DNA from 3 places in the Pelomonas candidula genome. Region 2 is predicted to be linked to each of the others. Evidence: riboswitches for the same ligand, from Rfam matches in the RefSeq annotation. Region 2 holds a riboswitch; each other region holds the start of a gene.
What was found. A riboswitch is a leader RNA that binds a small molecule or an ion and turns the genes downstream of it on or off. The one in region 2 is predicted to bind cyclic di-GMP.
Positions count from the first base shown of each region.

Region 1: linked by a shared signal. The riboswitch ahead of fliE (flagellar hook-basal body complex protein FliE) and the one ahead of ACG04R_RS11820 (hypothetical protein) in region 2 are both predicted to bind cyclic di-GMP.
Region 3: linked by a shared signal. The riboswitch ahead of ACG04R_RS15630 (S53 family peptidase) and the one ahead of ACG04R_RS11820 (hypothetical protein) in region 2 are both predicted to bind cyclic di-GMP.

Region 1 is NZ_JBIGIC010000010.1:249,548-259,685, forward strand. It holds gene ACG04R_RS20025 (flagellar hook-length control protein FliK) at 1-153, opposite strand, end outside; gene ACG04R_RS20030 (hypothetical protein) at 150-485, opposite strand; gene fliS (flagellar export chaperone FliS) at 478-864, opposite strand; gene fliD (flagellar filament capping protein FliD) at 869-2,260, opposite strand; gene ACG04R_RS20045 (hypothetical protein) at 2,343-2,786, opposite strand; gene fliI (flagellar protein export ATPase FliI) at 2,783-4,102, opposite strand; gene fliH (flagellar assembly protein FliH) at 4,102-4,803, opposite strand; gene ACG04R_RS20060 (FliG C-terminal domain-containing protein) at 4,800-5,807, opposite strand; gene fliF (flagellar basal-body MS-ring/collar protein FliF) at 5,812-7,524, opposite strand; gene fliE (flagellar hook-basal body complex protein FliE) at 7,532-7,846, opposite strand; cyclic di-GMP riboswitch class I at 8,297-8,390, opposite strand; gene ACG04R_RS20075 (FliM/FliN family flagellar motor switch protein) at 8,795-9,697, shown strand; gene ACG04R_RS20080 (FliM/FliN family flagellar motor switch protein) at 9,705-10,046, shown strand.
Region 2 is NZ_JBIGIC010000005.1:143,758-153,895, forward strand. It holds gene flgL (flagellar hook-associated protein FlgL) at 1-100, shown strand, start outside; gene ACG04R_RS11805 (EAL and HDOD domain-containing protein) at 238-1,419, shown strand; gene ACG04R_RS11810 (PAS domain-containing sensor histidine kinase) at 1,464-3,914, shown strand; gene ACG04R_RS11815 (response regulator) at 3,935-4,555, shown strand; gene ACG04R_RS11820 (hypothetical protein) at 4,597-5,970, opposite strand; cyclic di-GMP riboswitch class I at 6,179-6,274, opposite strand; gene ACG04R_RS11825 (sensor histidine kinase) at 6,327-7,661, opposite strand; gene ACG04R_RS11830 (Hpt domain-containing protein) at 7,804-8,172, shown strand; gene ACG04R_RS11835 (putative bifunctional diguanylate cyclase/phosphodiesterase) at 8,184-10,138, shown strand, end outside.
Region 3 is NZ_JBIGIC010000007.1:173,809-183,946, reverse strand. It holds gene ACG04R_RS15645 (molybdopterin-dependent oxidoreductase) at 1-1,719, shown strand, start outside; gene ACG04R_RS15640 (LytR/AlgR family response regulator transcription factor) at 1,706-2,470, opposite strand; gene ACG04R_RS15635 (sensor histidine kinase) at 2,467-3,759, opposite strand; cyclic di-GMP riboswitch class I at 3,901-3,996, shown strand; gene ACG04R_RS15630 (S53 family peptidase) at 4,045-5,853, shown strand; gene ACG04R_RS15625 (serine hydrolase domain-containing protein) at 5,893-7,839, shown strand; gene ACG04R_RS15620 (ATP-binding protein) at 7,826-9,118, opposite strand; gene ACG04R_RS15615 (response regulator) at 9,115-9,825, opposite strand; gene ACG04R_RS15610 (serine hydrolase domain-containing protein) at 9,992-10,138, shown strand, end outside.

The DNA.
Region 1 (10,138 bases), on a different contig from region 2:
CGGCGTGGGCGCGGCGTCGGGCGCCGGCGCCGTCAGCACGAAGCGCGGTGCGGCCGTGACGCCGGAGGGCGCGGCGACGGGCGTCGCGCCTGCGGCGGCGGGTGACATGGCCAGGGGAGGCATCGCCAGGGGGCGGGCGGCAAGCGGCTTCATGCGGCGCGCTCCTCGGGCATCCAGTCCTGCGAGCCGGCATAGGCCTGCCAGCCTTCGCGGTGCTGGCGCATCTGCTCCAGGGCCTGGTCCAGGCGCCGGACTTCCCGCTGGCAATCCAGCAGGGCGTTCTCGTGGGCGGTGCACAGCTGCTTCCAGGCCGCCAGTTCGGTGGGCTTGCAAAGGCCGGGGTCGAATCCGTCGAGCAGCGAGGCGACCTCGGCGTCCAGGCGCATCAGCGCGGACCAGTTGCGCGCGCGCGCGGCTTCGCGCAGGCAGCTGCCCATGCCGATCAGCTGCGCGACGCTGCTGGCGTTGAGCGGGGACTTATCCATGGCGGGCCTGCACGCCTTGCCAGCCGCCACGGATCTGCGACATCAGCCGGGTGACCTCGTCCAGCGGCCCGACATCCATCTCGATGCCGGACGTGAACAGGCGCCGGGCGCAGTAGTCGTAGAGGCGGGCGAGGTTCTGCACGACCTCGCCGCCCCGGTCCATGTCCAGCGCGCTGGACATGCCGTTGATGATGCCGACGCACTTCTCCAGGCTCCTGGCCTTCATCTCGTAGCGGCGCGCCTCGATGTGGGCGCGGGTGCGGGCCAGCTCGTCGAGCAGGCCGTCCATCAGCACCAGCACGAGCTGGACCGGAGAGGCCTGGGCGGTCTGGGCGTTGAGATGCGTGCTCTGATAGCTCTGGTAGGCGTCGTAGCTCATGTCATCAGGAAGATTTCAGCGCGTCGAACATGCTGCTGGTTTGGGACATCTGCGTCTGCACGGCCTGCAGGCGCGTGAACTGGTCCAGATAGCGGGAGTAGGCGTTGTTGTATTGATCGGTCAGCTGCGCCTGCTGGTCGGCGATGAGCTTGCCGATCTGCTGCTGCGACAGCTGGCGCTGCTGGATCTGGCCGCTGGTCGCGTTGGTCCAGCGCTGGGCCAGGCCGCTGAGCGCGCCGAGCAGGCCGCTGGGCGCGGACAGGCTGGCGTTGCCGAGCACGTCGTCCAGCGCCGTCGGGCTGGCATCCAGCGCCTGCTTGAGCTTGTCGCTGTCCAGGCTCAGCGTGCCCTTGCGGTCGGCGCTGACGCCCAGCTTGAACAGCGTCGAGCCGCCATAGTTCTGGCGCAGCAGGCTGGTGAGCTTGTCCTGCAGGCTGCGCACGCCGGCGTCGTTGGCGAAGGCGCCGGTGGCCGTGCCGTCGCTGCCGATGGCGGTCAGGTTGTCCAGCGACTTCTTCAGCGTGTTGTAGGCGTTGACGAAGTTCTGCACCTGGCCGGCAGTGGCGCTGTTGTCGCGGGCCACGGTCAGCGTGGCCGGTGCGGCGCTGGCTGCCTGGGCGGCCGTGAGCGTCAGCGTCACGCCGGGGATGGCCGTCACGGTGTTGCTGCCCTGCTTGACGTAGACGCCGTTGATCGTGGCCTCGGCATCCAGCGCGGGTGTCAGCTGCGTGGCGCTGGCGAAGGACACGCCCGGCACGAGTTCGCCGGCCGTCGTGGCGCCGCTGCCGTCCGTGTAGCTGATCGACGCGATGCCGCCCTGCGCGCCGCTGGTGCCGGAGGTCAGCGTCAGCTGCGTCACCGGGTTGCCGCCCGCGTCGGTGCCGGACACGACGTTGGCCGTGGCCTGGCCGCCGGCCTGCTGGTTGATGGCGCGCGCGATGTCGCCCGCGCCCATGCTGCCGCCGGCCGCGCTGAGCGTGACGGTGGCGGTCTTGCCGTTGGCGAAGGTGATGGTGATCGTCGAGCCCGGCTGCGGCGGCGACGGCACGATGGTGTTGGGGATGTTGGCGAAGGCGATCGAGTGCTGCGTCGCGATCTGGGCCACGCTGATGGCGTAGCTGCCCGGCACGGCCGTGCTGCTGGCCTTGGCCGTGGCGACGGTGCTGTCGCTCAGCGTGGCGCTGTACGCGGTGACGCTCTGGCCCGGCAGGCTGGACAGCCCGCTCATTGCGGTGCTGAAGCTGCTCAGCGCCGACTGCAGGCCGCTGAGCGCCGTGTTGGTGCTCTGCACGGCCTGGCTGCGCGTGTTGAGCAGCTGCTGCATGTTCTGCACCGAGGCCTGCGCCAGGCTGGTGGCGGTGGTGACGGGGTCGAAGCTGGTGGTGCTCAGGCTCATGGGGCGTTCCTTTCGGCTCGTGGAGAGGGTTCTCCACAGCTCAGGGCGACCCGCGCCGGCGATTGCTTAAATCGGAGGCAGTTCATGCGCGGCCTCCTCGTTGCCAGCTTTGCGCGGCCACGGCGTCCTGGGCCTTCTGCTCCTGGCGCCGTGCGTCCCGGGCCAGGCGTTCGCCGACCTGGTCGCGGGCCTGGGCCAGTGCGGCTTCGCGGCGCACCTCGGCCATCAGCTCGGCCCGGGCGGTGGCCGCAGCGGCCTGGCCGTTGGCCAGGGCCTGGCGCTGGCTGCGGGCCAGGTCCAGCACGCGGTCCTTGTAGGCCGCGTGGTTGGCCAGCAGCGTCGCGGTGAGGCGGCCGTCGGCCGGCGCCGGCGCGGCGCTGTCGGCCAGCATCTCGAGCCGGCTCACCGTGCCCGCGATGCGTTCGCACAGGCGCTGTTGCTCGGCCAGCCGTTGCTGGGCCTGGTCGCGCGAGCGCTCGCGCAGCGCGTGCAGCTGGTCGAGGTTGGCGTGCAGCTGCCGGCTCATGACGTCAGCTCCCGCAGCTGTTGCAGGCAGCCTTGCAGCGGCGCGCTCTCGCGCGTGCCCTGGTGCAGGAAGGCTTCCATGCGTGGCCAGAGCTCCACCGCGCGGTCCACCGCCGGGTCGGCGCCGGGCACGTAGGCGCCCAGCGGCATGAGCTCGCGCACCTGCTCGTAGCGCGCCAGCAGCTGCTTGAAGCGGCGGGCCGACTCCTGCTGCTCGCGGCCGGCTACCAGGCTCATGCAGCGGCTGATGGACTGGGCCACGTCGATGGCCGGGTAGTGGCCGCGCTCGGCCAGCGCGCGCGACAGCACGATGTGCCCGTCCAGGATGGCGCGAGCCGTGTCGACGACCGGGTCCTGCTGGTCGTCGCCCTCGGCCAGCACGGTGTAGATGGCGCTCATGCTGCCGGGGCCTTCGCCGTTGCCGGCGCTCTCCACCAGCTCGGGCAGCTGCGAGAACACCGAGGGCGGGTAGCCGCGCGTGGCCGGCGGCTCGCCCAGGGCCAGGGCCACCTCGCGGCGGGCCATGGCGTAGCGTGTGAGCGAGTCCACCAGCAGCAGCACGTGCTGGCCCTGGTCGCGGTAGTGGGCGGCGATGCTGTGGCACAGCTCGGTGGCGCGCTGGCGCATCAGCGGCGACTCGTCGGCCGGCGCCACGACGACGACCGAGCGGGCCAGGCCTTCGCGGCCCAGCGACATCTCGATGAACTCGCGCACCTCGCGTCCGCGCTCGCCGATCAGGCCGACGACGATGACGTCGGCCACCGTGTTGCGCGTGATCAGGCCCAGCAGCACGCTCTTGCCGACGCCGGAGCCGGCCATCAGGCCCACGCGCTGGCCGCGGCCGAGGGTGAGCAGGCCGTTGATGACGCGCACGCCCACGTCCAGCGGCTCGTGCACGTTCTGCTTGCGCAGCGGGTTCACGCGCGGTGGCGTGGCCGGCAGCAGGTGCTCGCCGCCCAGGCGGCCGAGGTCGTCGATGGGTTCGCCTAGGCCGTTGACCACGCGGCCCAGCCACTCGGGGCCGATCATCAGCGGTGCGCGCTCGTTCGCCGGCAGCACGCGGGCGCCGGGCACCAGGCCCTCGGGCTTCTTGAACGGCATGACGTAGGCCACCGGGTCGCGGAAGCCCACCACCTGCGCGGAGATCCAGTCGCCCGCGCCGTCCTCGCCGACTCGCTCGATGAGGCAGCGCTGGCCGATGCGCAGCGCGCAGCCGCTCACTTCGAGCAGCAGGCCCGTGACGGCCTGCAGCCGCCCGGTGGGCGTGGCGACGGGCACCTCGTCCAGGGCCACGCGGCGCAGGGCGTTGGAGAGCATCAGGCGGCCTCCGGCTGGAGCGCGGGTGCGGCCGGCTCGTGCAGCTGTTCGCGCACCTGGCGCATGCAGGCGTCCAGGCGCTGCGCGCAGCCGGCGTCGGCCTCGCGCGAGCCGGCCAGCACGCGGCATTCGCCAGGCTGGAGCTGGGCGTCGGCCTGCAGCCGCCATTCGCGGGCACGCTCGGGTGCCAGCTCTTCCAGGCGCTGCAGGTCTTCGGGGTGCAGGTGCACGCGCACCTGTTCGCGCGGCACGGCCGGCATGGCGGCGAGGGTCTCGTCCACCAGGGCCAGCAACTGGGTCGGGCGCAGCGTCAGTTCGGCGCGGATGACCTGGCGGGCCACGCGCTCGACCAGGTCCACGACCTCGCGGCGCAGCGCGTTCTGGTAGTCGTCCTGCAGTTGGCGCAGTTGCCGCTGCAGGTCCTCGACGGCGGCCAGCGGGCCGGCGAACCGCTCGCCGGCATCGGCGCGCGCGCGTTCCCAGCCCTGCTGGAAGCCCTGCTCCTCGGCGATGCGGCGCGCTTCCTCCTGGCCGGCGGCCAGGCCGCTGGCGTGACCCTCGGCGTAGCCCTTGCCCATGCCTTCCTGGAAGCCGTCGGCGAGCGCGGCCTGCAGCTGCGCACCGGCCAGGCCGGCGACGCGCTCGTGGCCCTGGCGCAGCTGCAGCAGCGGCGGAAAGCGATGAGGCCGCGTCGTGCTCATTCGACGGAGGCCTCGGCGAACAGCTGGACCTGGATCTCGCCGGCGTCGGCCAGGGCCTTGAGGCGGGCGATGATCTCGGCGCGAGCCTGCTCGACGCGGCTCTTGGGCATGGGCCCGCCGCGGCGCATCAGGTCCTCGAAGGCCTGGGCCTGGCGGCGCGGCATGACGGCGAGGATGGCGTCGCGCACCGGCGCTTCGGCACCCTTGAGCGCCACGGCCCAGACCTCGAGCGCGACGTCCTCGACCAGGCGCAGCAGCGTGGCCTCGCTCTGACGCGAGAGCATGAAGAACTCGTACATGCTGACCTCGATCTCGCCGACGACCTCGGGGTCGTGGGCGCGCAGCAGTTCGACCATCTGCTGGCGCTGGCCGGGCATGCGGTTGAGGATCTCGGCGACCTGGCGCACGCCTTCCACACTGGCGCCCTGCTGGCCCAGGCCGGCGATGCAGCGCTCGACCATGTCGTCGAGCTCGTGCAGCAACTCGGCGTCGACCTCGCTCAGGCGGGCCATCTCCAGCAGCACGACATCGCGCAGGAACTCGGGCAGGGCCTCGATCACGGCACCGGCCATGCTGCTGGGCAGGAAGGCCAGGAACACGGCCTGCATGCGCTGGTGCTCGCGCGAGATCTGCTCGGCCAGCCACTTGGGCGAGGCCCATTGCAGGCGCTGCATCTTGGGACGGATGGCGTCGCCGTAGATGCTGTTGAGCACGCTGCTCGCGATCTCGCCGCCCAGGGCCAGGTCCAGCGAGCGCTTGAGGTAGCTGCGCGAGGCGCCGTGCACGCCGCTCTGCTCGCGGTAGTCGTCGAAGAACTGCTGCAGCGAGGTCTTGACCCAGTCCACCTTGATGCCGGACAGCCGCGACATCACCTGGGTGACGCCCAGCAGCTCGTCGCGCGCGAGGCAGCGCAGCACGGCGGCGGCGGGTTCCTCGCCCATGCACAGCAGCACGATGGCCGCGCGCTCGACGGGGCTCAACGAGGCTGCGCTGGTCGGCAGCATGAAATCAGTCGCTTCGGCCATTTTTCCTCTGCACCCATTGCTTGACGACTTCCGCCACCCGCTCGGGCTCCTTGCCCGCCAGCACCTTCAGGTGGTCCACCAGCACGTCGACGGGCGAGCCCGGCGGCGGCAGTTCGTAGTTCTCCAGCAGCGGCGTCACGGCCGTGCGCGGGCCTGCCACGGCGGGCTGGGCCTCGGAGGCGGCGGCCAGCGCGGGCTCGGCCGTCTGCAGCGTGGTCGGCGCGGCCTCCGCGGCGCGCGGCGTGGCGGCCGGGCGCGGCGCCACGGCCTGCTGCGCCATGCGCAGCACCGGGCGGGCGATCAGCAGGTAGCCCAGCAGCAGGGCCAGGCCGTAGGCGGCCCAGCCACCGACGTCGATCCAGGTGTCGTGCTCCTCCCACCACTGCGGCGGCACGGGCGGCTTGGGGAAGCTCATGGCCGACAACGTCAGCTTGTCGCCGCGGTCGGCGTCGATGCCCAGGCCGCTGCGCAGCACGCGCTCGATGCCTGCGATCTGCTCGGGCGTCCATTTCGGGGCGCCGGCGGGTGCGGCTGCGTCGTTGAGCAGCACGGCCACGTTGAGGCGCTCCAGGCGGCCGCGGCTCTTCTTCACCTGGGTGATGTTGCGGTCGTAGGCGTACTGGCGGGTGGAGGCGTTCCGGCGGTTGGTGGCGCCGCCGTCCTGCGCGCCCGAGGCGGCCGTGGCCGCTTCGCTGACCGGGCGGTTGCTCAGCGAGCCGGGCACGCCCAGGGCCAGGGCCTGGCGGTCCTGCTCGTCGCGCATGGCCTCGCTGGTGACCTTGGGCGCGTTGCCGTATTGCTCGCGGGTCTCCTGCACACGGTCGTTGTTGATCTCGGCCGTGACGCTGAGGCGGTAGTTCTGGTCGCCGAGCACGGGGGCGAGCAGCTCGCGCACGTTGGCGCGCACCTCGTCCTGGACGCGCCGCTGCGGTTCGTTGGCGGCGGCGGCGTCGAAGCCCTCGCTCAGGTCCACGCGGGCCGAGAGCAGATGGCCCTGCTGATCCACCAGGCTGACGCGCTGCGGGTCCAGGCCGGCCACGCTGCCCGAGACGAGCTGGATGGCGGCAGCGATCTGTTCGTTGGAGAGCTGGCGGCCCGGCTTGAGCGTCAGCACGACCGACGCGGAGTTCTTGTCCGCGCTGCTGACGACGAAGGCGCTCGACTTGGCCAGCGCGAGGTGCACGCGCGCGGCGGCCACGGCGTCGATGGCCATCATGCTCTGCGCGAGTTCGCCTTCGAGGCCGCGGCGGAAGCGCACGTCCTGCACGAACTGGCTCACGCCGAGCGGGTCGTTGTGGTCCAGCAGTTCCAGGCCGGCCGGCAGCCGGGCAACCACGCCCTTGCTGGCCAGCAGCATGCGCGCGCGGCCCAGCTGGCCGTCCGGCACCAGCACCTGGCCGCTGTCGGGATGCAGGCGGTAGGGCACGTGCTCGGCATCGAGCACGGGCAGCACGTCGGCGGTGGGAATCTGCTCGTGGGCGCCGTACAGCGGCTTGTAGTTGGCCTGGTCGCGCCACAGCAGCAGCGCGACGACCAGCGTGCCCAGCAGTGCCAGGCCGATCACCGGCCAGGCCTTGCGGACCCAGTCGCCCGTCAGGCTGGGCCGGCCGCGCCAGAGCTCGGCGGCGCGCTGGCGCCAGTCCGGCGCCGGCAGCAGTCTGGCCTCGGTGGTTCGCGTGGAAGGAAGGGTCTGCATGGAGGGCTCAGAACTGCAGCTTGAAGAGGTCGTCCATGGCGCCCATCACCTTGTTGCGCACCTGCATGAGCATCTGGAAGGACAGGTTGGCCTGCTGGCTGGAGAGCATGGCGCCCACGAGGTCGTCGCTCTCGCCGCGCTCGACGGACTGCATGCGCGCCTGGGCGTCGTGGCCCTGAGCGTCGACGCGGCGCAGCATCTGCTCGAAGCCGTGTGCGCCGGCCTGGGCACTGCCGGCGTCGGCAGCGGCGGCAATCTGCTCGGCCTCCTGCTGGACGCCCTGCAAATCACGGCCAAGGGCGGCCAGCCCGTGGCTTTCCATATTCATGCCAGTAACCATCGCGTCCATGTCCATAACTCCGTCATCATGAATCGTTCAGGCGAGCGGAATCCTTCGTGTCGGCAGGTATGCCTGCCATCAACGAATATCAATAACGCTCGAAATAGGCTCTGCCGACCGGCCCGAGTATTAAAGTGCGGGCGTGGCTCGGGAATATATTCAAGACAAAACGATGCCCTGACCCGAGGAATTGGTATCCGGGCCGGCGGGATGTTTGGAATTGAAAATGGCAGAGCGCGCCGCGAATCGAGATGTCGCGAGCGCAGACCAGGCGGTCTAGGAGGTCGAGAAGAACCTGAACATGAAATGCTCCCTGTGTTGCACGGGGGCACGATCGGCGAGCAGCCGGCAGGTCGCAACAGGCCGCGCGAGGCGGCCCGGCTAGGCATGAGTAGCCAGTGGTGCATGCGTCACATGCACCGCAGACTCAGGTCTGGCAACCCCGCTATCGTGGCCGGCCCGGAGGCCGGCTGTAGACCGGAGGCTTTGCGACCCCGGCTTTCGCACGGGTGTGCCCTGATGCCCCGAACTGTAGCGCAGCAGTCCGTTTTTGACGGCATACGGTAAGAAAACTGACGAGCTGAAACATCCAGAGTGTGAACTGGTTCACGCTCGACGGGGGTCGCTCCCCCTTGTGCTGTTCGAAAAACAGCCCTTTTTGCCGTGATTTGAAATCTCCGCCCGAGGCGTGGGGTTAATTGCCCTGGCGGCCCGGATACCCTCCAGGTTTGCTGTGATTTTTTGCCGCCGGTCCTGCCCTCCAGGGGTTTTAGGCGGACGCCGGCGTGCAGAAATTAAATCGCGCACATAAAATCTAGATCCGTTATCGGGAACGATCGGCCACACGGGATTCAGCCCGGTGGTTCAGGTATTCAACACCACCTTGCCAAGCCCCCCGGCACGCCGGGCTGTGGTTCGGCCCCAGCCTCCATGTCCAACACCCGCACCGTTCGCGCCGGCGCCCAGCCGCGCGCCACGACCTCGCCGCTGCAGCGGCTGGACAGCCGCAGCCTCGGCCGTCCCACCCATCTGCTGCCCCGGGTTGCCGAGGAACTGCGCCAAGCGCTGAACCAGGCACTGCAGCAGCACTGGAACCTCCGCTACCAGACGTCCTACGACATCGTGGCCGCGCGCGTCACGCCCTTCGACGGCGGCGCGGAGCCGCCGACCCCCGGGCGCTGGCTGCAGACGCCCGAGGCGCGGGAGCCGCTGGCCTGCCTGATCGAGCGCGGCCTGGTGCTGCACATGCTGGCGCAGCGGCTGGGACTGAAGACGGTGGCAGATGCTCCCGCCGAGACGGCCACCGAGGACCGCCTGCGCCATTCGCTGGCCCGCAGCCTGGCCGAGCGCTGCCTGCGCGCGCTGGGCCAACTGGCACAGGGCACGGAAGCGCCCGCGCAAGGCATGGCGCCATTGCAGCCGCTGGGGGCCTGGGTGCCCGTGTCGCTGCCGCGCATGCCGGCCGGCGCCTGGTTGCTCAGCCTGGATCTCTGCGCGCCCGATCTCGAGCCGACCACCGTCAAGCTGGTCATCGATGGCGGCGTCATCGACGTCGTGCTGCGTGCGTTGGCCGCGGCCTTGCGCGGCACCCGTGGCATCCGCAAGGCCGGCGCCACGCCCTCGCTGGGCAAGCGCCTGCCGCTGCTGCTGAAGGCGCAGCTGCTCGAGCAGCGCCTCCCGCTGGAGGCCGTGCTGGCCCTGAAGCCAGGGTCGCTGATCCCCGTGCACCTGGAGCAGGCCACCGTGCGTGTCGAGGGCGCCGCGCTCTTCCACGCGCAGGTGGCCGAGCACCAGGGCCAGTTGTGCCTGACCTCTTTCCAAGACCTGGAGTGATCCCGCAATGAACGACCTCGACACGATGGACGGCTTGATCGACATGATCGACGTGGCGGCCGAGCCTGCTCCCGAAACGCGCGCACCGCGCCGCGACATGCCGGCGCTGATGCGCAAGATCTCGGTCACGCTGACGCTGGAGGTCGGCGAAGCCCGCATCTCGCTGCACGACCTGGCCCAGCTGGAACCCGACAGCGTGGTCGAGCTCGACACGCTGGCCGGCGCGCCGCTGACGCTCAAGGTCAACGGCACCGCCATCGGCCGCGCCGAGGTCGTCGTGAGCGGCGACAGCCACGCGCTCAAGGTCATCGAGATCGACGGCCTGGACCTCGACCAGCTTGGGGCATGAGCGCCGCGCGGGGCCGCCCCAAGCAAGCTCGCTCCCGCTCGGCGGGAGTGAGCCCGGACTTGGGATGCCCAGTGGGCATCCCATGCCTGGCG
Region 2 (10,138 bases):
CATCTCCGACTTCCAGAACCAGCAGACCGGCTACGACACCGCGCTCAAGACCTATGCACTGGTGCAGAAGATGTCGCTGTTCCAGTACATCACTGGCTAGGGCCTGTTCACGCCACGGAAGCAGGCCGCGTGGGCCCGCCGCCGGCAGGCGGCGCGTGAAGCTGTCACGATTTGCCGGCGTGGGCCGCGGGCCGCCGTGGCAGACTGCCGCATTCCCGCCAGCCCCTGCGCCGCGCCATGTCCGACAACACCCCCGCCGCCCTCGATCACGCCATCCTGCCCGGCGTCGCCCTCGGCTACTCGCCCGTCATCGACCGCCAGCACGCCATCGCCGGCACGCGGCTGGCCCTGGTGCCGCTGCGCCCCGACGCCAAGGTCGACCAGGCCGAGCTGCTCGCCGCGCTGTCCGCCACCTTCCCGCAGGGCGGCGCCATCGTCAGCCCGCAGGGCGAGGCGCTGCTCGGCGCCCTGCTGGCCCAGCCACCGGTCGAGCCCACGACCATCGAGGTGCCGGCCTTCATCGCCGCCGACGCCGCCCACGCCGACACCATCGCCGCGCTGAAGGGCGCCGGCCACCGCGGCCTGCTCAAGGGCCTGCCCAGCGCGCCGCTGCCCGCCGGCGTCGCCGCCGTCTTCAAACAGGTCGCGCTGGAGCCCGGCCAGAGCGCGCCGGCCGGAACCGAGCTGATCTGCACCGGCATCCGCGGCGCCGCGGCCATCGACGATGCGTTCAAGGCCGGCGCACACGCCGTCATCGGCTGGCCCATGGACGGCCCTTACGAACCCGTCCCCGGCGCCAAGACCGAAATCGCCGCCGACCTGCAGGTCATCATGGAGCTGATGTCGCGCGTCGACGAAGGCGAGGACGTCGAGCGCCTGGAGCAGACGCTCAAGCGCGACCCCAGCCTCGCCTTCAAGCTGCTGCGCTACATGAACTCCGCCGCCTTCGGCCTGCCGGTCGAGGTATCCAGCTTCCGCCACGCCATCATGCTGCTGGGCTACGCCCGGCTGAAGCGCTGGCTGGCCCTGCTGCTGACGACAGCCAGCAGCGACCACAGCATGCGCCCCATCATGTTCGGCGCCGTGCGCCGCGGCCTGCTGATGGAGGAACTCGCCGCCGGCATGGACGACCGCGAGCAGCGCGACGAGATGTTCATCTGCGGGCTCTTCTCGCTGCTGGACCACATGCTGAAGGCGCCGTTCGAGAAGCTGCTGCAGAGCATCCCGGTGCCCGAACGCGTGCGCCAGGCGCTGGTCGACGAGACCGGCCCGTTCCTGCCCTATCTGCAACTGGTGCAGGCCATCGAGGCCGAGAGCGTGTTCGACTACCGCGACCGCGCCGACGCGCTGATGCTGGGCGCCGGCGAGATCAATGCCTGCGTGCTGCGCGCGCTGCACAAGGCGGCTCAGCTGGAATGAGCTCCGCCGGGCCGACCGAAGCCACTCCCTTACGCGGCTGAAGGATGTTCAGCCCGCCCGCTTCCGCTGCGCTGCTGGACCTCGTCGGCGACCCGGTGCTGACGCTGCGGGCCGACCTGTCCGCGCTGCGTGCCAATCCGGCCGCACGCGAATGGCTGGGCGGTGACGCCGCCGAGGGCTGGCGGCTGCTGCGCCAGGCAGCGGGCGCCCGGCTGGAGGCCTGGCTGCACGATGCCACCCAGGCCATCGACACCGGCCGCGCCGCGCCGCCGGCCCCGCCGCTCAAGCTTGCCGACGGCCAGCGCGCGACGCTGCACCTGCTGCGCGACCGCCCGAACTGGCTGCTGCACGCGCGCCTGAGCGCGGCCGATGCCGGCGAACCTCCGCTGGTGGAATGGCTGGCCCTGTCGCCCCAGCCCGCCGCGCTGGCCGACGCCGGTAGCGGCGCGCTGCTGCGCCGCAATAGCGCCTTCGACGCGCTGTGCCCCGGCGCGCCCCGCCACCTCAACGACCTGCCCGACCTGCTGCAGGCGCTGCTGGGCTGGCACCATGGCGCGCCGCTGCCGGCGCTGACGGCGCAGCGCCAGCCGGACCCACCGCTGGTCACCGAAGCCGAATTCGTCGACCCGCAAGGGCGCCACCGCTGGCTGCGGGCGCGGCTGCGGCTGTGGCGCCAGGCGGGTCGCGCGCTGCTGCTGGCGCAGCTGGAGGACCACAGCACCGAGCACGAACGCGACCTCGCCCATCAGCAGCTGGACGCGCTGATGGACACCGCGGCCGTGGGCCTGGCCACCTTCCAGCCCGAGGCTGGCTGGGTCAAGGCCCACCGCAAGGGCTCGCCGTTCAAGGTCGGCGCCAAGCAGTCGGTCGCGTCGCTGCAGGGCATCAACCGCGAGATCGTCGAGCCGGCGTCGCTGCCCGAGTTCGAGCGGCTGCAGCGCGCGCTGAAGAAGGGCGACGCCGTCGAGGTGCGCTACGCCGTGCGCCACCCGGAGCTGGGCCGCCGCTGGCTGCTGACCCGCGTGGCCCCGGGCCTGCTGGCCGGCGGGCGGCGCTCCACGTCGGTGGTCACGCTGGACGTGACGGCCCAGGCCCAGGCCGAGAACGCGCTGCTGCTGCGCGCCGAGAGCGAGCGCGCGGTGCTGGACTCCGTGCTGGTGGGCATCGTCACGGTCGGCCCCGACGGCATCGAGTGGATGAACCGCTCGGCGCGGCGCATGTTCGGCTGCGAGCTGGAGGATGTGCTGGGCCAGCCCATGGGCGTGCTGGCGCCGGAGGACGACGACCACGCCTTCCACGCCGAGCCGGGCAGCGACGTCTTCGAATGCAAGCTGCGCGGCCGCGACGGGCGCGAGTTCTGGGTCATCGGCAACGCGGTGCAGACGCCGCGCGAAACCGGCCCGGATGGCGTCACCCAGCAGACCACCTACGCGCTGCTGGACATCGACCGCCGCCGCCAGGCCGAGGCGCAGAGCCGGCTGGCGCAGGCCTCGCTGGCCCGCATCATCGAAGGCGCGCCGCTGGCCATCACGCTGCACGAGGCGCAGAGCTTGCGCATCGTCAAGCTCAACCACGCCGCCGCGACACTGGCCGGCCGCCCCGAGACGGCACTGCTGGGCGGCACGCCGTCGCTGCTCTTTGGCGACGACCAGGGCTCGCAGGTCGTTGCCGACATGCGCGAGGCGCTTGAGTCCCAGACCGTCGTACAGCGCGAATACCACGTGCCGACGGGCAACACGACGCGCATCTGGGACGCCCGCCTGCTGCACCTGGCCGGCAGCGGTGACACGCCCGAGCTGCTACTGCTGGTCGCCAGCGACGTGACCGAGCAGCGCGCCGCCGAGCAGGCCCGGCTGCAGGCCGCCATCTCGCAACGCGAGCTGCTGGTGCGCGAGGTGCATCACCGCATCAAGAACAACCTGCAGGGCGTGGCCGGCCTGCTGCAGCAGATCGCCCAGCGCCGGCCCGAGGTGGCGCCGGTGCTGAAGGAGGCCGTCGGCCAGGTGCAGGCCATCGCGCAGGTCTACGGCCTGCAGGTAGGCGCCACCGGCCCGCTGGTGCTCAAGCGTGTGTTCGACGCCATCGTCGGCTCCGTGCAGCGCATGCAGGGCCGCGTCATCACGACGGCCGCCGAGGGTGGCGCGCTGATGGACGACTGGTGCCTGCCCGAGGCCGAGGCCATCCCGATCGCATTGAGCCTGAACGAGCTGCTGGGCAACGCACTGAAGCATGGCCACGACGCCCAGGTGCGCTGCCAGCTCATCTGCGACACGACCGGCGTCGTCGTCGAGATCGTCAACCCGGGCCGCCTGCCGGAAGGCTTCCTGCTGCAGAACGTGAAGAGCGGCGTGTCGGGCCTGGGCCTGGTGCGCGCGCTGCTGCCGCGGCGCAGCGCCATCCTCAGCCTGGAACAGCAGGGCGGTGACGTCGTTTGCCGGCTGGAATTGATTCCGCCAAGCGTGGTTCACAATCCGGCCATAAAACCAAGTTCTTGATTGGTCGAACGAGGGGCGCGGTGAGCAAGGGCAAGATCCTGGTCGTCGATGACGACCGACTGGTGTTGGCAACGCTGAGCTACGGGCTCACGCAGGCCGGCTTCGAGGTCATCGACGCCGACAACGGCGACGACGCCATCCTGCTCGCCCGCGAGCACCGCCCCGAGCTGGCCCTGCTGGACATCCGCATGGAGGGGCTGACCGGCTTCGACGTGGCCGCCTACCTGCGCGAGTTCCTGCAGACGCCGTTCATGTTCCTGTCGGCCTTTGCCGACGAGGCGACGGTCGCCAAGGTCAAGGAGCTGGGCGCGGTCGCCTACCTCGTCAAGCCGCTGGACATCTCGCAGATCGTGCCCGCCGTGGAGGCCGCATTCGCGCGCTCGGCGGCACCAGCCACTGCGCTCCCGCCCGCCCCGGTTGAGCGGAACGAGGCCTTCGAGCCCCCCTCCGAACTGCCCACGCTCGACGCCACGGCCCTGGCCGTCGGCGTGCTGATGCACCGCTACTCGCTGCCGCGTGACGAGGCGCTGGCCCGCCTGATGAGCCTGGCCTCGGCCGATGGCCACAGCCTGCCCGAGCAGGCGCGGCGCATCGTCGATGCGATCGAGCTGCTGGCCCGGCCCGGGCAGCGGGCCGGCTGAAGGCGCCGGCGCGGCCCGCGCCTGTGCCACCCGCGACGGTCTCAGCCGCCCGCGGGCTTGGAGACCGGTGCAGCCCCTTCCGACTGGCCCGCGATGATGGTGCCTTCCACCGCCACGCCGCGCTGGTCAGGCGATTGATCCAGCAGCGCACGGGCATCCTCCAGCGTGTAGCTGGTGAAGGCCAGTTGAGCCGTGACGCGCAGCTTGCCTTCGGGTGTCAGCTCCGCGCTGTGCCTGGCAATGCCCATGGGACGGCGGAACGCCACGACCTGCTTGCCGGTGGTGAGATCGAACAGCCGGACCTCCTTGGTCGAACCCTGGCGCACCACGGCCACGGGCCCCGCCGGCGTGTTGAACCACTGAGCCTGCCAGAAATAGTGGAAGTTGTTGGGCGAGCCATCGGGGTTCCACAGCGATTCATACGAGGTGGCGTTGTTGCACCGGTTCACCACGGCGTTCTGGCGGCGGCAGTCGCTGTAGCGGGTCACCTGCTTGTCGTCGAGCGACATCGTCAACGGCGTGAGCATGCCGCTGTCCAGATGGAACAGCGCATAGTCGTTCGGCTCCTCGGCGCCCACGACGCGCTTGGCCAGACTGAACAGGCCCGTCACGCTGCCAACCAGGCTGTCCTTGGCCGGCTGGCCGGAGGTGTCCTTCTCCAGCAGCAGCGTGCGCGTGCTCGCCACGTCACCACGCTGCAGCGGCACGGGCGTCCAGCCCGCCGGGATGGCGATGGTGCGCAACGGCTGCCCAGGCCGGAACTCGAAGGCGCTGGCTGCGCGCAGCACCAAGGCGCCCTGGGAGCTGAGCACCAGCCCGTCGCCCGCCAACGTCTGGCCGTCGACCGTCTGCACCATCCACTGGCCCGGCCGGGCGCTGACCTGCCCCACGGTCAGCGGCGCCGCTGTCCCGCGCCCACGCTTGAGCACCTGGCTGCCATCCATGCGCTGCACCAGGTAGGCGAAGTCGCCCGTGAGCGGGTCCACCGCCGCGCGCCCGACCTTGCCTTCCGGGTCCACCATCAGTTGACCGTTGACGACAAAGCCGTCCTTGCGCGGCTCGAACTGCACGGCCTGCGGCGCGGGCAGCGCGGCGATCTGCTGGGCCAGTTCCGCGGTGCCACGCACCGACGGCGGCGCAGCTGCAGGCATGGGCGCCGCCATCGGGGATACGCCGGGAGCCATCAGGGGGGCAGCCAGACCGCCGCCGTTGCCCAGGTTCTGCATGCGTGCCATGGTTTCGCGGATCTTCAGCCGCATGGTGAGTTCCTGTTCCGGACTCATCGTCTGCCCTCGCTGGGCCATGCCGCTGCGCATCTTCTCGATCAGTGCATCCTCGTCCACTGCCTGGGCATGGGTGCCCCCATGAAAGCCGATCACCATGGCGGCGGCAAGGGTGGCAAAAATCTGGCGCATCACTATTTCCTCATCAGGTGCTGGTCTGGAGACCCGTCGGCTGGCGCCCGCACGCACCGACCCATCGATCGCGCGCGCAAGCGCGGCTCGACCAGGGGCAGGACGGAAACAGGGTCAAAGACCGACGGAGGACACCAATGCGAGCGCGGGATCAGCCAGCCTGCAGGCGCAAAGGCGTGCCGGCCGCCCATCGCGCCATGGCGGGCGATGAGGCGGCCCCGCTATCGTGGCCATTCACCGTTGGTGGGCCGTAGACCGGAGGCTTTGCGACCCCGGCTTTCGCTCGGGTGTGCCGTTACGAATTGTTGCCGCACCCACGGGCCACCCGGCGTGCATTTCGCACACCCGGCCTGCAATCAGCCCAGCGTGAAGTAGAAGCGCGAGCCCTCGCCGACCGCGGACTCCGCCCAGATGTCTCCCCCATGCCGGCGCACGATGCGGCGCACCAGGGCCAGGCCCACGCCCGTGCCCTGGAAGTCGCTGGCACTGTGCAGGCGCTGGAAGACGCCGAACAGCCGCTCGGCAAAGCGCATGTCGAAGCCGGCGCCGTTGTCCGACACGACGAAGATCCTGCGCCCACCCTGCTCCGCGCTGCCGAAGCGGATGCGCGTGCAGTCCACCTTGGCGCTGTACTTCCAGGCGTTGCCCAGCAGGTTCTCCAGCACCATGCGCAGCAGCGTCGGGTCACCCTGCACGGTCAGGCCCGGCTCGATGTCCAGCTCCAGCTCACGCAGCGGGGCCGAGCGGCGCAGCTCTTCCATCACGTAACCGGCCTGCTGCGACAGGTTGACCGGCTGGCATGCCAGCGGTCGCGTGGACAGCTGGCTCAGCGACAGCAGCGCGTCGATCATGCTGTTCATGCGCGCGGCGGCGCTCATGACGCGGTCGAGGTGGTCGTTGCCGACGCGATCCAGCCGGCCGCCGTAGTCTTCCTTCAGGATGCGGGCGAAGCCCTCGACGACGCGCAGCGGCGCGCGCAGGTCGTGCGAGACGGTGTAGCTGAAGGACTCATGCTCGGAGGTCAGGTCGGGTTGAACGGGCGCGAGGGCCGGCGCAGGCGCCTGGACGCTGTCAGGCGGCCTCGCGGTGCCGACGTAGCCGGTGAAATGACCTTGCGAGTCGATGCAGGGCAGGCCGCGCAGGCACCAGCGCGCGTCGCCGTCGGCGGCGGCCAGCTGCAGCTCGGAGATGGGCTGGTGGGCATCCAGCCGCTCGCGCAGCTGGGCGGTGGGCTCGGCGGGTGCGAAGCGCTCCCACAGCAGCTGCGTGCTGGCACCGGCGCCGACCCAGCTGGACGCCGGCGCGCCCTGCGGCGCCTGCCAGCGCACGAGGCGGTGCGTGGCGTCGGTGGCCCACTGCCAGTCGCGCTGCAGCTGCGCCTGCATCAGCAACTGCTGGCGCGCGTCGCGCAGCGGCTCGGACAGGCGCTGACGTGTCAGCCGCACGCCGGCATGCCAGCCCAGCGCGGCGGCGACGAGCACCAGGACTCCGGTGAAGAACGCCGTCAGCACCAGAGCAGCGTGGGCGAGCCCCACCTCGCCGCCCAAGACCCGCATCAGGGCCAGCACGGCCAGCATGCCGAGCAGCAGCATCAGCAGCACGGCCCCGGCCAGTCCCAGGACCAGCAGCCGCATCGGCAGTCGCCGCTCCAGGCGGCGCGATGGCGCGCTGTCGTCGCTGAGGCTGTTCATGCAGATCATTGTAGGCAGCGCTTCCGCGTCCCCACGTGCATATGCACGAGGGTGTGCACAGCGCCGAATCTGTGCATTTCTTCGCGTTGGCCCCCCTACCTGCCCAAGCTACATTTGCGGGGATGCCGTGCGCCGCCCATCCATGACCGCTTCCACTCCCGCCGCCCTGCTCGATCCCGAGGCGATCAAGCGCCTGCGCGAGCTCGACCCGAGCGGCAGCAACAAGCTGCTGGAGCGCGTCGTGGCGGCCTTTTCGAGCTCGCTGGACCGCCTGCTGCCCGAGCTGGACCGCGCCCGCGAGGGCGACGCCCTCGACCTGACCATCGTGCGCCACGTCAGCCACACGCTGAAGTCTTCGTCCGCAAGCCTGGGTGCCATGGTGCTGTCGGCACGTTGCGCGGACATCGAAACGCAGGCCCGCGAGGGTCGCCGCGAGGGTCTCCCCGAACAGTTGGACGCTATGCTCAACGACATCCAACAGGTGCGCGCGGCCCTGGCCGCGCTGCTTTGACACCCAGCCTCATGCTGCCCACCGGTCAAGCCCTCGACGATCTGCCGCCGCGCCCCCGCGTGCTGCTGGTCGACGACGACGAGGTCAACCTGCTGCTGACCGCCGCGGCGCTGCGCGAGCGCGGCTTCGAGGTGACCGAGGCGGCCAGTGGCAGCGAAGCCCTGGCCCAGCTGTCCGTGCGCGCGCCCGATGTCGTCGTGCTGGACGCGCTGATGCCCGAGCTGGATGGCTTCGAGACCTGCTCGCTGCTGCGTGCCACGCCCGGCTTCGAGTCCCTGCCGGTACTGATGCTGACCGGCCTGGACGACGAGGCCTCCATCAACCGCGCCTACCAGGCTGGTGCCACTGACTTCTTCGTCAAGTCGCCGCAGTGGAGCCTGCTGGACGGCCGGCTGCGCTACCTGCTGCGCAGCTCGCGCACGCGCCACGAGCTGGAGCGCAGCAAGGCCAAGCTGGCCCGCGCCCAGGACCTGGCGCGCATGGGCAGCTTCGAGTGGCGGCGCGACGTGGCCGGCAGCTTCACGATTTCGGCCGAGGGCCTGCGCGTCTTCGGCCGCGGCCCGCAGGACCGGCTGGACTTCATCAGCGTCATGCGCATGGTGCCGGCCGACGACCGCCACGTCTTCCTGCGCCTGCTGCGCGACGTCGTCGCCCACACCTCCGTCCTCATCACCGACCTGCCGCTGACGCTGCCCGACGGCCGCCAGCGCGTCGTCCACATCGAGGCCGAGCCCGAGTTCAACGAGCAGGGCGGCGTCAGCGGCTACACCGGCATCCTGCAGGACGTGACCGACCGCCGCCAGGCCGAGGACCGCATCCGCCAGCTGGCGCACTTCGACGCCCTCACCGGCCTGCCCAACCGCCGCCAGCTGATCTGGCGCGTCGAGCGCGCCATCGAGAGCGCACGCCGCGGCGGCCACGAGGTCGGCCTGCTGCTGATCGACCTGGACCGCTTCAAGGTCATCAACGACACGCTGGGCCATGCGGCCGGCGATGAGTTGCTGATCGAGGTCGGCCGGCGCCTGCGCAGCTGCGTGCGTCATTCCGACCAGATCATGGAAGGCGTGCTCGAAGGCCTGGGCAACCGCAGCCACCGCGGCCTGGAGGCCGTGGGCCGGCTGGGCGGCGACGAGTTCGTCGCGCTGCTGCCCGAGGTGGCGGACGAACGCGACGCCGAGCGCGTAGCCGACCGCGTGCTGGACGCGCTGCGCGAACCCATCTTCGTCGGCGGCCAGGAGTGCTTCGTCACGGCCAGCGTCGGCATCGCCATCTATCCGCGCGACGGCCAGAGCATGGCCGACCTGCTGCGCAACTCCGACGTCGCGATGTACGCCGTCAAGAGCCAGGGCCGCAACGCCTCGGCCATCTACTCGCCGCAGCTGGCCGGCCACGGCAAGCAGAAGCTGGAACTGGAGAGCGCGCTGCACAAGGCGCTGGAGCGCAACGAGATCGTGCTGCACTACCAGCCCAAGATCGACGTGCGCGCCGCCCGCATGGTGGGCGCCGAGGCACTGATGCGCTGGCAGCGCGGCAACGTGCTGGTGCCGCCGGCCGACTTCATCCCGCTGGCCGAGGAAACCGGCCTCATCGTGCCGCTGTCCGAGTGGGCCCTGAAGGAAGCCGCCCGCCAGGCCAAGCTGTGGTCGCTGCAGTTCGGCTTCGCCGACTCCATCGCCGTGAACCTGCCCAGCCGCCTGTTCGAACGCACCGATCTCGTCGAGCACATCCACCAGTGCGTCAGCGCCTACGGCGTGCCGCACCGGTCCATCCAGCTCGAGATCACCGAAAACAACCTGATGAAGGACCTGCAGAACGTCATCCCGTCTCTGCATCGCCTCAACGAAGTCGGCGTCGAGATCTCCATCGACGACTTCGGCACCGGCTACTCGTCCCTCGCCTACCTGACCACGCTGCCCATCTCCGAGGTCAAGATCGACCGCACCTTCGTGCGCGACCTGGGCATCAC
Region 3 (10,138 bases), on a different contig from region 2:
GACTACCTGCTCATCCTCGGCGGCAACCCGATGATCAGCAACGGCAGCTTGTGGACGGTGCCCGACTACCGCGGCAAGGCCAAGGCCATGCGGGCGCGCGGCGGGCGCATCGTCGTCGTCGACCCGCGCCGCAGCGAGACGGCCACCGCGGCCGACGAGCACCTGCCCGTGCGCCCTGGCGGTGACGCGCTGCTGCTGCTGGGCATCGCGCACACGCTGTTCGCCGAAGGCCTCGTCAAGCTGGGCCGGCTGGCCGAGCATGTCAACGGCCTCGACGACGCCCGTGCGGCCGTCGCGCCGTTCCCGCCCGAGGTCACGGCCGCCGGGTGCGGCATTCCGGCCGACGTGCAGCGTCGCATCGCGCGCGAGCTGGCCGCCGCGCCGCGCGCCGCCGTCTACGGACGCATCGGCACCTGCACGACGCGCTTCGGCACGGTCAACTCGTGGCTGGTCGACCTCATCAACGTGCTGACCGGCAACCTCGACCGCGAAGGCGGCGCGATGTTCGCGAAGGCCGCGGCGTTCGCGCCCAACACGCAGGGCAAGCCCGGCAGTGGCAAGGGCATCACGACCGGCCGGCGCAGGAGCCGCGTATCCGGCGCGCCGGAGGTGTTCGGCGAGCTGCCGATCACCGTCATGGCCGAAGAAATGGAAACGCCCGGCGAAGGCCAGGTCAAGGCCCTCATCACCATCGCCAGCAACCCGGTGCTGTCCGCCCCCGGCGGCCCGCGCATCGCGAAGGCGCTGGAAGGCCTGGACTTCATGCTCAGCCTGGACATCTACGTCAACGAGACGACGCGCCACGCCGACGTCATCCTGCCGGGCCTCTCGCCGCTGGAAGACCTGCACTTCGACGTCGCCTTCCCGCAGCTCAGCCACCGCAACCACGCGCGCTTCTCCGGCCCGGTGTTCGACGCCGCGGCCGGCACGCCGCAGGAGTGGCAGACCATCCTGCGCCTGTGCGCGCTGCTGGAAGGCCGCGGCCTGGGCGTGGACGTGCAGCAACTGGACGACGAAGCCATCGCGGCCGACGTGCACCGCTTTGCCGGCGACCAGACGCCCGCCATCCTCGCCGCGCTGCAACCCTGGCGCGGCCCCGAGCGGCTCATCGACCTGCAGCTGCGCGTGGGCCCCTACGGCGACCAGTTCGGCCGCAAGCCCGACGGACTAAATCTCGCCAAGGTCAAGGCGGCGAGCACCGTCGAGGGCGGTGGCGTGGACCTGGGCGCGCTGCAATCCCGCATCCCCGAGGTGTTGCGCACGCCCAGCGGCCAGATCGAACTGGCGCCCCCGTCCATCCTGGCCGACCTCGCCGAGGTGCGCGCCGCACCGGCGCCCGAATTCAGCCTCATCGGCCGCCGCGACACGCGCTCCGGCAACAGCTGGATGCACAACCTGCCCGTGCTCGCCAAGGGGCCGGACCGCTGCACGCTGCTGGTCAACCCCGGCGACGCCGAACGGCTGGGCCTGGCCGAGTTCGCCAAGGTGAAGAGCGCCGTTGGCGAGCTGATTGCGCGCGTCGAGCGCAGCGCCGACATGAGCCCCGGCGTCGTCAGCCTGCCGCACGGCTGGGGGCACGACCTGGACGGCGTGCAGCTGGGCGTGGCGCGCGAGCGGCCGGGCGTCAACATGAACGCGCTGCTGGACGACGCGATGCGCGACCCGCTGTCGGGCAACGCGGTGCTGAGCGGCATCGCCGTGGAGATCACTGTCCCTTGAACAGGCCCTGGAAGGGCCGCGACACCGTCAGCGTGTCGCGCGAGCCGCGCAGGCGCAGCGCCATGTTGCCGTCGTCGTCGCGCAGCGCGCTGGCGATCTGCGCGGACGCGACGACGGTGGAGCGGTGCACCTGCTGGAAGCGCGCCGGGTCCAGCAGCGCCAGCAGGTCCTTCAGCGGCGTGCGCAGCAAGGCCTCGCGCTGCTCGCCCGCCTCGGCGTAGACGACGCGCGTGTAGCGGCTGTCGGACTCGAAATAGATCACGTCACCGACGCGGATCAGCCTCACCTCCTTGCCCACGGCGGCCTGCAGCGTGTCGGGCCAGGCCGGGCGGCGCTGGCGGGCATCCAGCTGCGCGAGCAGTTGCTGCAGCGCGTCGCCGGCCGGCGCCGGACGCTGCTGGTTCTGGCGCAGCCGCGCCACCGTCTGCGCGAGCCGCTGCGGCTCCAGCGGCTTGACGAGGTAGTCCACCGCGCCGGCGTCGAAGGCCTGCAACGCGTGGTCGCCGTGGGCCGTGACGAACACCACCGGGCAGCGGCCGGCGATGCGCCGTGCCACGTCGATGCCCGACAGGCCGGGCATGCGGATGTCGAGGAAGCAGACGTCGGGCTCATGGGCCAGCCACTGGTCCCACGCGTCGGCGCCGTGCTCGGCCTGGGCCACGATGCGCGCGTCGGGCCAGGCCTGGGTCAGCGCGTCGGCCAGTTGTTCACGGGGCGCAGGTTCGTCGTCGGCGATCAGCAGTCGGGTCATGTCGTCTCGGGATGGATCAGGATCTCGGCGCGTGCGCCGCCTTCGGCGCGGCGCTGCAGCGTGAAGCGGGCGCGCTCGCCGAAGTGGTGGCGCAGCCGCTGACGCAGGTTGGCCAGGCCCACGTCGTCTTCGGCGCCGTCCGCCAGCCCGAGGCCGTCGTCGTCGACGCGCAGCCACCAGCGGCCGTCCGGCTCGCGGCCGCCCGCCAGTGTCAGGCGGCCGCCACCGATCTTGGGTTCCAGGCCATGCTCGACGGCGTTCTCCACCAGCGTCAGCAGCAGGCCCGGCGGCACCGGTTCGGCGGCCAGGCCCGGCGCGATGTCGACGTCGCCCTGCACGCGGCCATCCAGCCGCGTGGCCAGGATGGCGAGGTAGTGGCGCACAGCCAGCGCCTCATCGGCCAGCGGTACGGTGGGGCGGCCCAGCATTTCGGTGCTGCGGCGCAGGAAGCCCGTCAGCTCGCGCAGCAGCGGGCCGGCGCGCTCGTCGCGGCGGTCCACCCAGTGCTGCAGCGTGGCCAGCGTGTTGAAGACGAAGTGCGGGTGGATCTGCGCCTGCAACAGTCGCAGGTCGGCCTCGGCGGCGGTGCGCGCGGCGGCATCGCGCTCGGCCACCAGCTGCAGCCGCGACAACTGCTGTTCGTACGCCGCCCGCCCGACCCGCGCCACGCCCGCCATCAGCAGCGCCAGGCCCGCGGCCATCGGCAGCAGTGTGTGGGTCGAGGCGCGCAGCGCCGCCAGCATGCGGTCGCCGTCGAGCTGGCCGTCGTGCAGGCCGCGCCCGCAGACCACGGCCAGCACCATCACGGCGAGGATCAGCACAAAACGGACGATGCTGAAGCCGTTCCGCCCAGGCCTGCGCTTCGGGTTCAGCCAGATGATGAGCAGCCCGATGCTCAGCAGCACCCAGACCAGCATGCCGGTGCCCAGCGCCGCGCCCCAGGTCGCGCCCTTGCCGAGCACCCACGCCACCGTGCCGGCCAGACCCAGCAGCCAGCCCACCCAGGCGCCAAGGCCGCGGCGCGAGTACAGGTGGATGTCGATGAGCTCGACGCGCTCGCGCAGCGCCGGGTCCTGTTGGCCGTAGCGTTCGTAGTACGGGAGGGCCCAGCGGTAGTAGGCGCGCTGGAAGCGGTTGCCGTGGGCGAGGGGATTGGCGCTGTGCATGGCCGGCACTCTAGAGGCGCGCGGCCGGTCGGCTCGCGTCGGAGCGGCGAACCGCCGCAGCACACGCACGAAGCGCCACCAGCGCTGCACGAGACGCGCACCGCAGCATGAAAGCGCGTGCATTTCAGGCGCGACACAAAGCAACGAAACTGCAGATACGGATGGCAACGAAAGTCATGCCCAGGCACCGCGGCAGAAGTCACGCGCCGGCCGCAGCGGCCTGCATCTGAAGCCCCACCCGGCGCCTAGACTGAACCCGTTTACCAACCCAGAGGGCAAACCCGTCGAAAGATGGGGACGCAAAGCTTCCGGCCTACAGCACGTGCATCACGCAAGTGCCATGGCAGCGGGGCCGCCAAGACCTGAGGTCTTGTCCGGCGTGGCCCTCTTCACTGCAAGACACCGGCCATGCGCAGCAACCGTCTCACCTGGACCCTCAGCCTCCTGACCGCCGCGGCACTGACCGCCTGCGGAGGCGGCGCGAGCAGCACCGACACCACGGCCACGGTGCAGGCCAGCGCGGCGACCACCGACGTCGCGCTCAGCGTGGATCTCGACCCGGCCGCCGGCGCCGAGGCCAGCCACAGCTTCCACATCGCCGCTGCCGAGCTGGAGCCGCCCGCCGACATCGGCGCCGACGCCGAGCCGCACCGCACGCAGGCCGCAGCAGGCATCGCCACCAAGGGCCTGACGCTCGCCGCGCTGGACGACTACGCCCAGCGCCGCACCGCGCTGGCCGCTGCCAGCGGCGAGGCCGCGCCGATGGCCACGACGACGACCGTCACCACGTACACGCCGGCGCAGATCCGCGCCGCGTACGGCCTGCCGGCGCTGTCGGCCTCCGCCGCGCAGCTGGGCGCCGGCCAGACCATCTACATCGTCAACGCCAAGCACGACCCCAACGTCGTCGCCGAGCTGGCCGCCTTCAACAGCAAGTTCGGCCTGCCCACCTGCACCTCTCGCACGCTGGCGGCCACCGCCACGCTGCCGCTGGCCTCCGCGTCCAGCAGTGGCTGCGAGCTGGTCATCGCCTACAGCACGACGGCCGGCGCGCTCACCGCCACGGCGCCCGCCTACGACAGCGGCTGGGCCACCGAGATCGCGCTCGACGTGCAATGGGCACACGCCACCGCGCCGCTGGCCCGCATCGTCCTCATCGAGGCACCGGACGCCGGCGTGACCAGCCTGTCCAACGGCGTGGCGCTGGCCAACAAAATGGGCACGGGCGTCGTGTCCATGAGCTTCGGCGCGTCCGAGGGCAGCTGGGTCGGCAGCTACGACAGCATCTTCTCCGCCAGCGGCATGACCTACCTGGCCGCCACCGGCGACAACGGCGCGGCCGTGTCCTGGCCGTCGGTGTCGAGCAAGGTGGTGGGCGTGGGCGGCACGACGCTGACCTACAGCGGCAGCGGCTCGCGCAGCGAGACGACCTGGACCGGCACCGGCGGTGGCACCAGCGCCTACGTCGCGCTGCCCAGCTACCAGAGCGGCAGCATCAGCGGCTACGCGCGCCGCGCGGTGGCCGACGTGGCCTTCAACGCCGACCCCAACTCCGGCCAGTACGTGGCGCTGATCGCCTCCGGCACGACCACCGTGCGCTGGGTCAGCGCAGGCGGCACCAGCCTGTCCACGCCGCAATGGGCCGGCCTCTTCGCCGTGGCCAACGCCGTGCGCGTCGCCTCGGCCAAGGCCTTGCTGGGCCAGCCGCACGCGGCCATCTACCAGCAGATCGGCGCCGTGCCGACGACCTACGCCACCGTCTTCAAGGACGTGTCGAGCGGCAGCAACGGCAGCTGCACCACCTGCACGGCCAAGACCGGCTACGACACGCCCACCGGCTGGGGCACGCCCAACGTCAGCGCGCTGCTGACCAGCCTGGGCGCGGCCACCTCGTCCAGCACGAGCTCGACATCCACGTCCACGTCCACGACGACGACCACGACCTCGGCGGGGCCCCAGCTGACGACCACCAGCATCAGCGGCGTGGCCGGCAAGGCGCTCAGCGCCAGCATCGGCTACAGCGCTCCCGGTGCCACGTCGCTGTCCATCAGCATCAGCGGTGCGGCCAGCGGCATGAGCCTGTCGGCCAGCAGCACCGCCATCGCTCTGGCCTGGGCCAAGCCGGTGACGGGCACCTACAACCTCGTCATCACGTTGAAGGACAACCTCGGCCATACGACGACCGGCACGGTCGCGGTGAAGATCAGCGCGTCGTAAACCACGCCTAGCATGCGGGCTCCTCATCAAGGAGCCCCCATGCGCCGCCTGCTGATCACCGCACTGCTCGCCGCTGCGTTCGCCGCGAACGCCGACACCACTTCCGCCGGCCACAGCTATTCGCCGCCGGAAGCCTTCACGGCAAGCAGCACCGGCAACCTGCTGACGTTCACCGCGCCCGAGGGCGACGCGACCATCACCGTCGTCGACCTCGCCGGCGCCAGGGACGCGGCCGATGCCGTCGCGCAGGCCTGGCAGCTCGTCGACCCCGGCTTCAAGCGCACGCTGCGCCTGGCCACGCCACGGCCGGCCCGCAATGGCTGGGTGGACCAGCAGGTCTTCGACTACGAGACCTCGCCCAACGAGAAGCTCACGCTGCAGGCCATCGTGAGGCGCTCCAGCACCGGCGACGGCAAGGCCTGGTCCGTGCTGCTTCTGCAGGCCGCCGACGCGACGCTGGAAAAGCGCGGCGCGCCCATCGGCAAGTTCTTCGCCAGCCTGCGGCCACAGGGCTATCAGCGCGAGAGCTTCGCCGGCCGCACCGCCAGGCCGCTGACGCCCGAGCGCGTCGAGCAGCTCAAGGCCTTCGTCGCCGACGGCATGAAGCAGCTCGGCGTGCCCGGCGTGGGCCTGAGCTTCATCAGCGACCGGCAGGTCGTCTGGGCCGGCGGCCTGGGCGTGCGGGAGCTGGGCAAGCCCGCACCGGTGGACGCCGACACGCTGTTCATGGCCGCCAGCAACACCAAGGCGATGACCACGGCGCTGCTGGCCCGCGCCGTGGACGCCGGCAAGCTGCGCTGGGACCAGCCCGCCGCCGAGGCCTACCCGGGCTTCCGCCTCGCCGACGCGGACGTGACCAAGAGCGTGCAGATCCGGCACCTCGTCTGCGCCTGCACCGGCATGCCGCGGCAGGACCTGGACTGGATCTTTGCCGACGGCAAGGCGCCGGCCCGGACCACCTTCGACCAGCTCGCGACGATGAAGCCGACCAGCAAGTTCGGCGAGGTCTTCCAGTACAGCAACCTGATGGTGGGCGCCGGTGGCTTCATCGCCGCCGCGGCGCTCAAGCCGGGCAAGGAAGTCGGCGCCGCCTACGACGAGGCCATGCAGGAGCTGCTGTTCGGCCCGCTGGGCATGAAGAACACCACCTTCGACTACGCCAAGGTCATGCGCGGCAACCACGCGATGCCGCACGGCGACGCCGTCGACGGCAGCACGCGCCGCGCCAGCATGGACCTGAACTACACCATCCTCCCGGCCCGGCCGGCCGGGGCGGTGTGGACCTCGCCCAACGACTTCAGCCGCTTCGTGCTGATGGAACTGAACAAGGGCCGCACGCCCGAGGGGCGCCCGCTGATCGGCGAGGCCAACTGGGCCGAGCGCTACAAGCCGCAGGTCATGGTCGGCGAGGACATCACATACGGCATGGGCCTCATCGTCGACACGCAGTACGGCATCACCGTCGCCTCGCACGGCGGCGACATGCTGGGCTTTCACTCCAACATGATCTGGCTGCCCGAGTACGGCATCGGCGTGACCATCCTCACCAACTCCGACGCCGGCGTGCTGCTGCGTGGCCCGCTGCAGCGCAAGCTGCTGGAGGTCGTGTTCGACGGCCGGCCCGAGGCCGACGACCGCCTCAAGGTGTCCATCGCCAACCACCAGGCCGAGCTGGCCAAGTTCCGAGAACGGCTGACGCTGCCGGTGCCGGCCGCCGCCGCCAAGGCGCTGGCCGCACGCTATGCCAGCCCCGAGCTTGGTCACGTCAAGGTCAGTCGTCAGGCCGGCAAGCTGCGCTTCCAGTTCGACCACTGGAACAGCGAAGTCGCGCTGCGCCAGAACGAGGACGGCACGCAGAGCTACATGACCATTGACCCCGGCGTGGCCGGCATCGAGTTCGTGCGTGACGACAAGGCCGACCAGCCGACGCTGGTGCTGCGAGACTCGCAGCACGAGTACCGTTTCGTGGCGGTCAAGCCCAGCTGACCCTCGCCACCAGCCCGCCACCGTCGCGCGGCAGCAGCGTCAGCTTCGCGCCCTCGGCGCGCGCGATGCGATCGACGATGGCCAGGCCCAGGCCCGAGCCCGGCTTGCCGCCGCGCGCCGCGTCGCCACGCTGGAAGGGGCGCTTGAGCTCGTCGACGCGGGCCGGCGCGATGCCGGGGCCGCGGTCGCGCACCTCGATCCATGCCGCGCCGTCGTCCCGACCACAGGCCAGCTCGATGGGCGGCGCGCCGTGGTTCTGCGCGTTGACGACGAGGTTGAGCACCAGCCGGCGCAGCGCCTGCGGCCGGGCGCGCTGGCGCACGGCGGGGCCGTCGGCCAGCAGCGGGTGCGGCAGGCCCGGCGCAAGCGCCAGCGTCTCGGCGAGGAACTCGCGCAGCTCGATGTCCACGGGCGGCCGCTCCTGCTCGGCGGGGTGGGACGCACGCGCGTAGTCGAGGAACTGCGTCAGCAGCCCGTCCAGGCCATGCAGGCTGCGGTCCAGCGTGTCCAGCAGCTCCGCGTCGCCCTGGCCCGCGTCGCGCAACATCTCGCTGGCGAGGCGGATCTTGGCCAGCGGCGTGCGCAGGTCGTGCGACAGCCCGGCCAGCATCAGCAGCCGCTCCTCCTCGTCGCGCGCCAGTGCCGCGGCCATCTCGTTGAAGCCGCGCGCCAGCGCCGCCGTCTCGGCCGGGCCGTCGGTGGGCAGCACGAGGTGGCGCCGGCCCTCGCCGACGGCCTTGGTCGCCTCGACGAGCCGCGCCAGCGGCCGGTTGATGCGGCGCTGGATGAGCCAGGCCCCCAGCAGCGCCAGTGCGCCGCTGACGGCGCTGGCGATGATCCACGTGCGCGCAAAGCGGAAGGCGGGCTGCACCGACGGCACGACCAGCCAGAAGGCCACGCCGGGCGGCTGCACGGCGATCAGGCCGTTGGCCTCGCGGCGCCACGCCAGCTCGCCGTCCGCCACGCCGAGCTGCGCCGCCAGCTCCGTCAGATAGCCGCGTTCCAGCATCGAGATGCGCCGATGCCGCCCGATCTCCAGCCCCGAGCCGGCACGGTCGTTGAAGCGGGCCACGAAGCCCGCGCGCTGGTCTTCAGGCAGCAGGCTCAGGCCCTCGGCCACCGCCTGCAGGCTGCGCGCCGTCGCCTCGGCCGACTGCTTGATGCGCGGCCTGGCGACGAGCTGGCCGTAGGCCAGCGCGTTGACGATCTGGCCCAGCACGATGAGGGCCACGATGAGCCAAAGATTGCGGCCGAACAGCGTCGACAGGCCCCACTTCATCGCGCGTCAGGCTCCGGAATGAAGACATAGCCCAGGCCCCAGACGGTCTGGATGTGGCGCGGCACGCCGGGGTCGGCCTCGACGATGCGGCGCAGCCGCATGATCTGCACGTCGAGGCTGCGGTCGCTGACGTTGTGGTCGTCGCCATGCGCCATCGTCAGCAGCTTCTCGCGGCCCAGCGGCCGGTTGGGCTGGCTGGCCAGCGCGCGCAGCAGCTGGAACTCGACGGTACTGATCTCGACCTCGACACCATGGCGCTCCAGCCGGCGCTGGCTGGGGTAGAGCGTGAAGGGGCCGAAACTCACGGCCGCCTCGCCGGCCGGGCCGAGGTGGGCGCCGAGCTGCTGCTGCCGGCGCACCATGGCCTGGATGCGTGCCAGCAGCTCGCGCGGCGCGAAGGGCTTGGCGAGGTAGTCGTCGGCGCCCATCTCCAGGCCCAGCACGCGGTCCACGAGTTCACCGCGCGCGGTCAGCATGAGGATGGGGATGGTCTCGCCCTGGCCACGCAGGCGGCGGCACAGCGAGAGGCCGTCCTCACCGGGCATCATCAGGTCCAGCACCAGCACGTCGAAGCGCTCGCGCGCCAGCAGCTGGGCGGCGGCAGCGGCGTCGGGCACGGCGCGCACGCTCAGGCCCTGCTCGGTCAGGTAGCGCTGCAGAAGACCGCGAAGTTCGGCCTCGTCATCAGCAATCAGGATGCGGGTCATGCGGTGGATGTTAGAGACGCCGCGACGGGATGCTCCGGCGGAAAACGATGACAAACCGTTGCAAGGCGGCGGCGCCGTCAGATCCTGCAAACACTGCAACGGCCGCGGCAACCACTGCAGCGGCACGGCCGGGCAGCATGAAAGCACCGCATTCCGGAGACCGTCCATGCACCGCCTTGCCCTCACCGCCGTCGCCCTCGTACCGCTGCTGGCGCATGCCGAACCCACGCCGCTGCAGCGCGCCACCGCTGCGCGGCTGACGGCCGAGAAGTCGGCCGCCTGCGTGGCGGCCCAGCCGTTCTACTGGGAGCTG